One region of the Asanoa sp. NPDC049475 genome, then DNA from elsewhere that is predicted to be linked to it. Evidence: riboswitches for the same ligand, from Rfam matches in the RefSeq annotation. Region 1 holds a riboswitch; the other holds the start of a gene.
The links. Region 1 has a riboswitch for thiamine pyrophosphate ahead of AB0J88_RS23955 (cytosine permease). Riboswitches for the same ligand answer to the same signal wherever they lie in the genome.

Region 1 (5,505 bases):
GACCATCAAAGAGGCGATCCGTGACTGGACGATGTGGACACCGGCGCCGACGGAGGCAGCCAGCAGCGCCGCGTGCAGGGAGCGCGGCTCGACCGAGTGGTCGCTGGGCGCGTGCAGGGCGCCGCGTACGCGCGGGCTGAGGGCCGGCTCGCGGCGCCGGGCCTGGCTGCCCGTCAGGCGCTCGACCGGCAGGCCGGACTCGAGGTAGTAGGCGTGCAGCCGGTCGAGCGCCGCCATGTCGTCGGCGTCGAAGCCGACCTCGAGCGTGCCGGCGGTACGCAGGTCCACCGTGCCGCCGAGGTCCGCGAGGAAGGCCGGATAGCGGCCCAGCGACTCCCGGCTCAGCGCGCGCAGCGCCTCCTCGCCGTACGCGGCCTCGGTCAGCGGGGCCAGCATGCCGGCGGCGGCCAGCGACGCGCCGGTGCCGGGCGCCTCGTCGACCACGGTGACGTCGAGCCCGCGCTGGGCGGCCCGCCAGGCCACCGCGAGCCCGATCAGTCCACCGCCGGCGACCAGCACCGTCATGGGTTGCCGTCCAGCGCGGCGAGCAGTGCCCGGGCGGCGGCCGCCGGGTCGGGCGCGGCCGAGACGGCGGAGACCACCGCGACGCCGTGCGCACCCGCCGCCCGCAGCAGGGGCACCCGCGGCGCGGTGACCCCGCCGATCGCGATGACCGGCACCCCCACGGCGGCCGCGACGGCGGCGACACCCTCCGGCCCGATCGGGTCGGGCAGACCGTCCTTCGTGGACGTCGCGAACGCGGGACCGACGCCGAGGTAGTCGGCGCCGGCGGCCACCAGCGCGGCCGCCCGGTCCGGGTCGCGGGCCGTGCCGCCGATCAGGTGGGTCGGGCCGGCGATCCTGCGCACCACCTCGACGGGCAGGTCGTCGGCCCCGACGTGGGTGCCGTCGGCCCGCGCGGCCAGTGCGAGGTCGACCCGGTCGTTGACGACGCACTGCGCGCCGGCGGCGCGGCACAGGAGCACCACCTCGCGCGCGAACGCCAACCGCTCGCGGTCGCTGCCGACCTTGGTGCGCACCTGGACGACCGGGGTGCCGCCGGCCAACGCGGCGCGCACGGCGTCCAGCGCCGCGATGCCGCCGGCCGCGTCGGTGACCACGTGCAGCCGGCCGATCACGACGCCACCCGCGCGGGCCGGCGCCGGCCCGGCAGCAGCACCAGTGCCGTGAGCCCGGCCGCGACCGCGAGGCTGACCAGGGACGCCGACCAGCCGTTGGCGGGATCGATGCCGAGGTCGTGCTGTCTGGCCGTCCACCAACTCGTCCAGCCCTGCCCGAGGTCGGGGAAGAAGGTCGGCAGGGTGAGCTGGTAGGCGACGAAGCCGGCGGCCCACGGCAGCAAGAGCCAGGGTCGGGCCGGTGCGGTGGCGGAGACGTCCCAGCGGCCGCGCGGCAGCACGAAGTAGGCGATCGCGAAGACGCCGACCAGGGGCACGAAGACCGCGCCGATCAGGAACAGGAACGGCTCGTACGAGACGATGTCGACGGCCAGCGCCAGCAGTGTGGCGACGGTGCCGACGAGGGCCGCGAGCAGCCTCCGGTCGATCCGCTCGACCATGTTGCGGGCCGAGACGGCGGTCGAGTAGACGTTGGCGAACGCCTCGTCGACCTCGACCACCACCAGCACGGCCAGCGCGACGGCACCGAGGGGCACGGCCAGCAGGGCGTCGACGACGTCGAGGCCGCCGGCACCGTACGCGGCCAGGGCCAGCACCCCGAGCGTGAAGCACGCGATGGTGGCGGCGCCGTAGCCGACGGTGGCGCCGGCGAACGCGGCCCGCCCGCTGCGCGTGTGCCGGGTGTAGTCGGCGACCAGCGGGAACCAGGAGACCGGCATCGCGATGACCACGTCGACGGCGGTCCAGAACGACCCGCCGTCGCCGGTCAGCGGCTGCGGGTCGGCCCGGAGCACCTCGACGAACAGGTAGAGGCCGGCGATCAGCGCGGCCCAGACGGCGTACCGGGCGAGCAGCCGGACGGCACCGAGCGGACGCAGCGCCATGAGGGTGGCGGCGACCCCGGCCACGAGCACGAACGGCCACTTGGGCGCGTCCAGCACCTTGGCGGCGGCGGTCGCGATGATGAAGATCTCGAAGGTCGCCCAGCCGACGCACTGGAGGAGGTTGAAGACGGTCGGCAGGTACGACAGGTGCCGGCCGAGCAGCCCGCGCAGCAGCACCATGCCGGGGGCACCCTCCCGGGCACCGGCGGCGGCGCCGAGGCCGAGCAGGAGGGACCCGATGACGGCCCCGACCACGATGGCCAGGATGGTCACGCCGAGCGGCCGCCCCGGCAGCACGGCGAAGGTGGCGGCGACGGGCAGGAGGAGGCTGACACCGAGGCTGCCGAACAGCCCGGCGGTGTCGCGGAAGCCGAGGGTACGAGCGGGTTCGGTCGCGCTTTCGGCGGCGGCCGTGGACATGGTCGACACGTAAGAAGCTCCCTACGCCGGCATTACCCGGTCAGGTTCCGACGGTCGGCGGCGCGTCAGCCGCCCTCTCAGCCCGGTGCTCCGAGCTCCCGTTGTGACTTCCGGCAGGTTACGACATACCCACCGCGAACGCCATCGTTACAGATATCACGGTGGGGCGCAGCCGTTCGGCCGGTCCGAGGGCGGCCAGACATAGGGCAGGTCGGGTGGGACGTCCCCGAAGAGCGGGCCGTAGAACGTCGCGTCCTTGCGGATCAGGGCCGACTGGTGGGAGCGGTGGAACGCCTCGTCGCCGAGCCAGGGTGGCAGGTCGCCGGCCGTCCGCAACTCCGGCACCTCGCGCACGGCGGTGATGCCGCACGACGCGGCCAGGTCCGTGGTCAGGGTCGTGGCCGTCGTGTCGGCGCGGCCCTCGGCGGTCCAGGTCGACGCCACGACGAGGCCGTAGCGGACCAGGGCCTCCTCGTATCCCGCCCACATCTTGACCGCCGGGTGGTGCCGGAAGCCGTGGCCCGCGACCGTCAGACCGCGCAGGATCTGCACGTTCTCCACCCGTTGCTTGCCGAGCCGCGGCGGGTCCAGCACCGCGGCCGACCGTGCGAAGTCGGGGAACGGCAGGAACGTCTGCATCAGCCCAGCGCGCGGTCGACGTTGAAGGCCGCGCTGATCAGGGCCAGGTGGGTGAAGGCCTGAGGGAAGTTGCCCAGCTGCTCGCCGGTGGGGCCGAGCTGCTCCGCGTACAGGCCGACGTGGTTCGCGTACGTGATCATCTTTTCGAAGGCCAGGCGGGCCTCGTCGACCCGGCCCGCTCGGGACAGGGCCTCGACGTACCAGAAGGTGCAGATGGACATCGTGCCCTCTTCGCCCTCCAGGCCGTCCGGGCTCAGGTGCGGGTCGTAGCGGTAGACCAGCGAGTCCGAGACCAGTGTGTCGCCGAGCAGGTCGAGGGTGGTCAACCAGCGCGGGTCCGTCGGCGCGACGAACTTCGACAGCGGCATCATCAGCACCGAGGCGTCCAGGACGTGGCCGTCGCGGTGCTGGACGAAGGCCTTCAGATCGGGCTCCCAGAAGCGGTCCATGATCTGGTAATAGATGGCGTCGCGGGCCTTGCTCCAGCGCACCAGGTCGGCCGGCAGCCCGCGCTGGTGTGCGACCCGGATCGCGCGTTCGAGCGCCACCCAGCACATCAGCCGCGAGTAGAGGAAGTTGCGCCGGCCGCCACGGATCTCCCAGACCCCCTCGTCGGGCTGGTCCCAGTTCTCGCACACCCATTCGACGAACGTGGTGACGCCGTCCCACACGCCGGCGGAGATCGGCTGGCCCCACTTGTTGTAGAGGTAGATCGAGTCGATCAGCGCGCCGTAGATGTCGAGCTGGAGCTGGTTCACCGCGTCGTTGCCGACCCGGACCGGCGCCGAGCCCTCGTAGCCCTCCAGGTGGTCCAGGCGGCGTTCCGAGAGCGACTCGCCGCCGTCGACGCGGTACATGATCTGCAATGGGCCCTCCGGGTCGGGGTCACTGGCGCGCACCCGGGCGGCGAGGAAGTTCATGAAGGCGTCGGCCTCCTCGGTGAAGCCGAGCCGCAGCAACGCATAGATGCAGAACGCCGCGTCCCGGACCCACACGTACCGGTAGTCCCAGTTGCGCTCGCCGCCGAGCCGCTCGGGCAGGCTCGTCGTCGGCGCGGCCACGATGGCACCCGTCGGCGCGTACGTCATCAGCTTGAGCGTGAGGGCCGAGCGGTGCACCGCCTCACGCCAGCGGCCCCGGTAGCGCGACGCCGAGAGCCAGCGCCTCCAGTACGCGACCGTGTCGGTGAACGCCTCCTCGGCCTCCTCGGCGGTCCCGTACGCCGGCTTGCCGTCGTCGGCCCGGTCGAGGCAGAACACCACCGACTCGCCCTGCTTGAGCCGAAAGGAGCTGATCACGTCGCCGTCGACGAGCTCGAACGGCGCGGTCGAGTTCAGCGCCATGCTCATCGACGCCGACTCGAAGAGCGCCCGCCCGTCCGCCAGCCGCAGGGTGTGCGGCTGGAGGCCGTAGTCGAAGCGCGGCGCCACGTGCGCCCGGAACGGAAGCTCACCGCGCACGCAGCTCACCCGCCTGATGAGCCGGAAGCCGTGGCTCTCCATCCGGTCGGCCGGCACCGGCATGAAGTCCTGGATCTCGGCGATTCCGTCGTCGGACAGGAAGCGGGTGATGAGCACATTGGTGTCGGGGAAGTAGAACTGCCGCGTGGTGGCCGGGATGTCGGCATGGAGCTGGAAGAAGCCGCCCTTGTCGCGGTCGAGGATCGACGCGAAGATGCTGGGCGCGTCGAAGCGGGGGACGCAGCACCAGTCGATGGTCCCGTCAGTGCCGACGAGGGCCACGGTTCTCAAGTTGCCGATGAGGCCATGCTCGCCGATCGGTAGATAGCGTTCTTCTTCCACCATTTTCAGACGCTACGCGACCGGGCGGCCCGCCCGCAGGCGATCGCGCACCCACACCCCGGCGGGCTTGAGCCGGGCCGGGTCCGCGTACGCGCCGGCCTTGCAGGTGCCCTTCTTGAACACCGCGCCGGAGCGCTTGTCGTCACTCCAGTTCCAGTTGACCCAGCTGACCTTCTTCGCCGCCATCAGGTCCAGATAGGACTGTGCCCGGGTGAAGTTGTCGCCACCGTCGCCGGTGTATTTCTGCGTGCCGAACTCGGTGACGAACATGGGCAGCCGGTCGGCCGCCCGGGAGAGGGCGTTGAGGTAGTTGTGGCCGTGCGAGGCGGCGTAGAAGTGGAAGGTGTACATCACGTTGGCCGCCCGCACGGGGTTCGCGATCACCTCGCGCTCGTCGGCGTCCTCCGAGATGCCCAGCGACGACCAGCCGCGGGTGCCGACCAGCACCACCGCGTCGGGATCCTGTGCGCGGATGACGGGGATGACCTGTTCGGCGTACGACCGGATCCGGCTCCAGGAGACGCCGCTGGGCTCGTTGGCGATCTCGTAGAGGATGTTGTCGGCGCCGCGGTGCCGGCTCGCGATCTCGGCGAAGAACGTGCGCGCCCGATCGAGGTTGGC
Region 2 (5,505 bases), on a different contig from region 1:
AGCTTGACCAGCGCCGCCTCGATGCGGATGTCGTTGCGGTCGTCGTCGGCCAGCATGCAGCACAGGTTGAGCATGGTCTCCATGCCGTACGTGGTCGCGGCCATGAAGGACAGCTTCTGCGCGATGGCTTCGTGGTCGCCGACGGGCCGGCCCCACTGCACCCGCTCCGCGGACCACTGCCGGGCGACGCTGAGGCACCACTTGCCGGCGCCGACGCACATCGCGGGCAGCGACAGCCGGCCGGTGTTGAGCGTGGTCAGCGCGATCTTCAGGCCGCGCCCCTCGCCGCCGATCATCTGGTCGGTCGGCACGAACACGTCGTGGAAGCGGGTCACGCTGTTTTCGAGACCGCGCAGGCCGACGAAGCTGTTGCGGCGCTCGATCGTGATGCCCGGCGAGTCGCCCTCGACGACGAACGCGGTGATGCCGCCGCGCCGGCCCTCGGACTTGGGCACCCGGGCCATCACCACGAGGAGCGTGGCGATGGTGCCGTTGGTGGCCCAGAGCTTGACGCCGTTGAGCCGGTAGCCGCCCTCGACCGGCTCGGCGATCGTGCCGAGGCGGGCCGGGTCGGAGCCGACGTCGGGCTCGGTGAGCAGGAACGCCGACACCTCGCCGCCGGCCAGGCGGGGCAGGTAGCGCCGCTTCTGCTCGGCGGTGCCGAACAGCTTGAGCGGCTGCGGCACGCCGATCGACTGGTGTGCGGAGAGCAGCGCGCCGATCGCCGGGCTGGCCGAGCCGGCCAGCATCAGGCTGCGCGCGTAGTCGAGGTTGGTCAGCCCGAGGCCGCCGTACTTCTCGTCGATCTTCATGCCGAACGCGCCGAGCCGGGCCAGGCCGTGGAACACGTCGTCCGGGATCCGGTCCTCACGCTCGATGAGGGCACCGTCGACATCGCTGCGGATGTAGGCGTTGAGCTTCTTGACGAACTCTTCGCCCTTGGCGGAGCGCATCGGGTCGGGCTGAGGCCACGGGTCGATCAGGTCGAGCCGCAGCCGGCCCAGGAAGAGCTCCTTGCCGAAGCTGGGCTTGGTCCAGTTGGTCTCGCGGGACGCCTCGGCGACCTCGCGGGACTCCTGGTAGGAAACCGTGCCGGCCTCCTGCGGCAGAGCACCGGCACCGTCGGCGCCGCCGGCCTCCGGCGGCCTGTTCTGCGTAGTCGTCACGGCTTCCCCCTTTTGTCCGGGCTTGGCTGTGCTGGTTCTGACGGTACCCCGCTTTGTTACCCGCCGGTAGGCTTCTGCTATTCCTCGGGGTTCTCGCGACGCTCTTCGATCTCTTCCTCGGTCTCGTCCGCCTCTCCCCAGTCCCGCCGCGACCACGGCAGGATCGCCCAGAACGTGAGGAAGAAGAAGGCGGTCACCGCGCTGAGCCCGATGGCGATGCCGCGCGAGAGGATGAAGTCGGTGATCAGCAGGACCGCGGCGGACATCGAGACGAGCATGAAGAACAGGCCGCCGGTGGCCATCTTGTGGCCGAACCGGACCAACTCGGGCTTGCGCCCCTGCCGGAACAGCGCCCGGTGGAACGCCACCGGAGCGATGATCATCGCGGTCGCGGCGGCCGCGGCCAGCAGCGCGACGAGGTAGATGTCGCGCTGGAACTCGGTGGTCTCCGGGAACCCGCTGCTGAACGGCAAGGTCAACAGGAACGCGAACAGGATCTGGACGCCCGTCTGCGCGACCCGCAACTCCTGCAGAAGATCGGCGAAGTTGCGGTCCCACCGCTGCTTCGGGGTCTCCTTGCGGTGCTCCTGGGCCATGCGGGCTCCTTTGTCCGGCCGTGACGGAAGCCGGCTAGCCCTTCCATGGTCGTCGCTGGGGGCGCCGGTCCGCGGTCAATTCCCGCCCGGCACTTCGCTGAAACGCGAGACTTGATCAGCTACTTGCGGTTTTCGGACATCCAGCGTTCCGCGAAGTCGACCGCCGCGCGTTGGGACATCAGGCGCGCCAGGGCGCCGCCGATGCGGCCCGTGCGGACCGCTCCGGTCGCGTCGAAGTCGGCGCCCAGCAGCTCGAAGTCGCTCTCGTCCAGGTCGACGTCGTCCCACCAGACCCACTCGCGGCCGCCGTCCGCGGTCTGCACCGCTGCTCCCAGGTGGGCCGTCGGCGGGTCCGCCTGCCGGTACTCGGCCAGGTGCAGGGACGTGTTGGAGTCGTGCCCGACGCCGAGCAGCAGGACGTCGCCGTCGAGGCCGTAGATCTTGCCCAGGGGCGAGTCGGCACCGAGCATGCCCGCGCGTGGCTGGCCGTAGACCACCTCGGCCGCCAACCGGCCCAGCGCCGCGAACGAGACCTGCGGGTGGTCGCTGCGCTGTGCACCCGGCCAGGTGCGGACCACCTCCGCGACCGCGCCCATCCAGCGGCTCGGCGTCACCTGCGGGTCGAAGCCCGGCATGTGCCCCCGGATCACGGGCCACCAGTCCTCGGGTACGGGCGGGTTCTGCCAGCCGGCCGGGTCGGAGTTGTCGGGGGTGTGCGTGGGCACGACCAGCGTCCCGTCCGGACCGATCGCGTCGCGCAGCGCCAGCACCAGCGCGTGCGGGCCGCCGGCCACGTAGCCGACCGGCTTGAGCGACGCGTGGACGAGCAGCGTCGAGCCGGGCCGGACACCGAGCGCGGCCAGATCGGCGGCGAGCGACTCGCGGGTGTGCGGCAGGCGTTCGGCGGCCTCCGCGGGGTGGTTGCTCACGACGCGTCCGCGATCCGGGCGAGGACCGCCTGCGCGAGCACGTCGGGCTGCCGCTCGGGGACCCAGTGGTCGACGCCGGGCAGCGGCAGGAAGCGGTAGTCGCCGGTCACGTGCTCGCCGGCCGCGCTCGCCGCGACCAGCCCGACGGCCGAGTCGCGGTCACCCCACACGAACGTGGTCGGCCGGTCCACCGGGCCGACCTTCGCCAGCTCCTCGATCGACAGTGCCCGGTACCAGTTGAGGGCCGGCGTGAGCGCGCCCGGTTCGAGCAGCGGCGCCGCATCGCTCACGCCGTCGAGCATCGCCCGCAGCCGGGCGCCGTCGTCGCTGGTCAGCACCGCCTCGGCCTTGCCGACCATGAGGAACAGCTGGATGTACGACGACCGGCGTTGCTGGTCGGGATCGCTGAACAGGGCCTGCGCGAACGCGGCCGGGTGGGGCACGCAGACCGCCGTCAGCGACCGGACCCGCTCCGGGTGGGTCGCGGCGAGCTGCCAACCGACCAGCGCGCCGAAGTCGTGGCCGACCACGTCGGCGCGCCCACCGGCCAGCTCGTCGACGAACGCGACCGCGTCGGCCACGCACTCGGCCTGCCGGTAGGCGTCGACCCCGCTCGGCCGCGCGCCGGGCGAGTAGCCGCGCTGGTCGACCGCGAAAGTGCGCAGTCCCGCCTCGTTGAGGACAGAGGTCACGCCGGCCCAGCTGTGCCGGTTCGTCGGGAAGCCGTGCAGCAGGATCACCGGCGGCCCACCGGGCGGGCCACCCTCCGTGACGTCGAAGGCCAGCCCGCGTGTCTCGATCCGCATGCGCGCGAGCGTACCTGCCGACACCGGTGTTAACGTGGTGGAACAACTTCACGTCCGACAGGGGAGCGCGCAGCGCTGAGAGTGCGGAGTCATCCGCAGACCCTCGAACCTGATCTGGGTAATGCCAGCGCAGGGAGCTCGGGAGGCAAGCATTATGAGCAACAATCGTTGGCGTACGGTCGACATCGTCGTCGCAGCGGTCCTGGGTGTCGCGTTCGGCGTCGTCTTCTGGGCCTGGGGCCTGCTCTACAACGGACCCGCCGACGCGATCCCCCTGCCCGCGCGCACGCTGCTCTACGGCGTCTGGCTGCTGCCCGCCGTGCTCGGCGCGCTGGTGATCCGCAAGCCGGGCGCGGCGCTGTTCACCGAGACGGTCGCCGCGCTGGTCTCGGTCGCCTTCGGCACGACCTGGGGCTGGACGCTGGTGCTCCAGGGACCGCTCGAAGGGCTCGGCGCGGAGCTCGTCTTCGCCCTGTTCGCGTACCGCGTCTACCGGTTGCCGGTGGCCGCGCTGGCCGGCGCCGTCGCGGGACTGGTGGCCGCGCTCTACGACGTCCTCTACTGGTACCCGGGCAACTCGTGGGCCAGCTTCGGTGTCCCCTACCTCGCGCTCACCGCGGCCAGCTCGCTGGTGATCGCCGGCGTCGGCGGCTGGGCGCTGACGCGCGCGCTGGTCAACACCGGTGTGCTCGACCGCTTCCCGGCCGGCCGGGAACGCACGGCAGTCTGACCCGTCGTGAGCGCCGTCGAACTGCGCGGCTTCGGCTGGCGGCACGCGGGTCGCAAGGCGTGGGCCGTGCGCGGGGTCGACCTGAGCATCGAGCGCGGCGAGCGGGTGCTGCTGCTGGGGCCGTCCGGCGCGGGCAAGAGCACGCTGCTGGCGGCGCTGGCCGGCCTGCTCGCCGACGACTCCGGCGAGCGCGAGGGCACGGCCGAGATCGACGGGCTCGACACCCGCAAGGCGCGCGAACGGGTCGGCATCGTGTTCCAGGACCCGGCGACCCAGCTGGTGATGTCGCGGGTCGGCGACGACGTGGCCTTCGGCCTGGAGAACCGCGGCGTCCCTCGCGCGGACATCTGGCCCCGGGTGGCCGAGGCGCTGGGCGCGGTCGGCCTCACCCACCCGCTGGACCGGCCCACCCACGCGCTGTCCGGCGGCGAGCAACAGCGGCTCGCCCTGGCCGGCGTGCTCGCGCTGCGACCCGATCTGCTCCTGCTCGACGAGCCCACCGCCAACCTGGACCCGGCCGGCGCGGAGCTCGTGCGGTCGTCGCTGCGTGCGGCCGTGTCACGGGAGACCACGGTCATCATGGTCGAGCACCGGCTGGCCGAGGTCGTCCCGTTCGTCGACCGGGTCGTCGTGCTGGCGGCCGGCGGCGGGGTGGTCGCCTCCGGGTCGCCGGCACAGGTGTTCGGTGAGCACGGCGCCGCCCTCGCCGCCGACGGCATCTGGGTGCCGGGGCAACCACTGCCACCGCCCCGTCGGGCGGCCGGCGCTCCCGGCGAAGTGCTGGTCACGGCCGACGGAGTGGCGCTGACACCGCGGCTGGCACCGACCGACCTGTCGGTGCGCACCGGCGAGGCGCTCGCCGTGCTCGGACCCAACGGCGTCGGCAAGTCCACCCTGGCGCTCATGCTCGGCGGCCTTCTCAAACCGGGAGCCGGCCGGGTGGCGGCGTCCGCGGCACTGGCGGGCTCCGATGCGGCGCGACCGCCGCACCGATGGCGGGCCGCCGACCTGACCGCCCGGATCGGCTCGGTGTTCCAGAACCCCGAGCACCAGTTCGTGGCGTCGACCGTGCACGCGGAACTGGCCGTCGGCCCGCGCCGACTGGGTCGGCCGCTCGCGGTCGTCGACGAGTTGCTGGCCCGGCTGCACCTCGACCATCTCGCGCGGGCCAACCCGTACACCCTCTCCGGTGGTGAGGCCCGGCGGCTGAGCGTCGCGACGGCGTTGGCGTCGGCGCCCCGGCTGCTGGTGCTCGACGAGCCGACCTTCGGCCAGGAC

Region 2: linked by a shared signal. The riboswitch ahead of AB0J88_RS24125 (ECF transporter S component) and the one ahead of AB0J88_RS23955 (cytosine permease) in region 1 are both predicted to bind thiamine pyrophosphate.

Annotation. Positions count from the first base shown of each region.
Region 1 covers NZ_JBFAPY010000005.1:828,962-834,466, forward strand. The annotation lists gene thiO (glycine oxidase ThiO) at 1-525, opposite strand, end outside; gene thiE (thiamine phosphate synthase) at 522-1,139, opposite strand; gene AB0J88_RS23955 (cytosine permease) at 1,136-2,443, opposite strand; TPP riboswitch at 2,445-2,555, opposite strand; gene AB0J88_RS23960 (MSMEG_6728 family protein) at 2,600-3,082, opposite strand; gene AB0J88_RS23965 (glycoside hydrolase family 15 protein) at 3,082-4,887, opposite strand; partial or broken gene AB0J88_RS23970 (glycoside hydrolase family 5 protein) at 4,897-5,505, opposite strand, start outside.
Region 2 covers NZ_JBFAPY010000006.1:14,407-19,911, forward strand. The annotation lists gene AB0J88_RS24105 (acyl-CoA dehydrogenase family protein) at 1-1,109, opposite strand, end outside; gene AB0J88_RS24110 (DUF6328 family protein) at 1,244-1,762, opposite strand; gene AB0J88_RS24115 (AAC(3) family N-acetyltransferase) at 1,882-2,691, opposite strand; gene AB0J88_RS24120 (alpha/beta hydrolase) at 2,688-3,497, opposite strand; TPP riboswitch at 3,547-3,651, shown strand; gene AB0J88_RS24125 (ECF transporter S component) at 3,652-4,227, shown strand; gene AB0J88_RS24130 (ABC transporter ATP-binding protein) at 4,234-5,505, shown strand, end outside.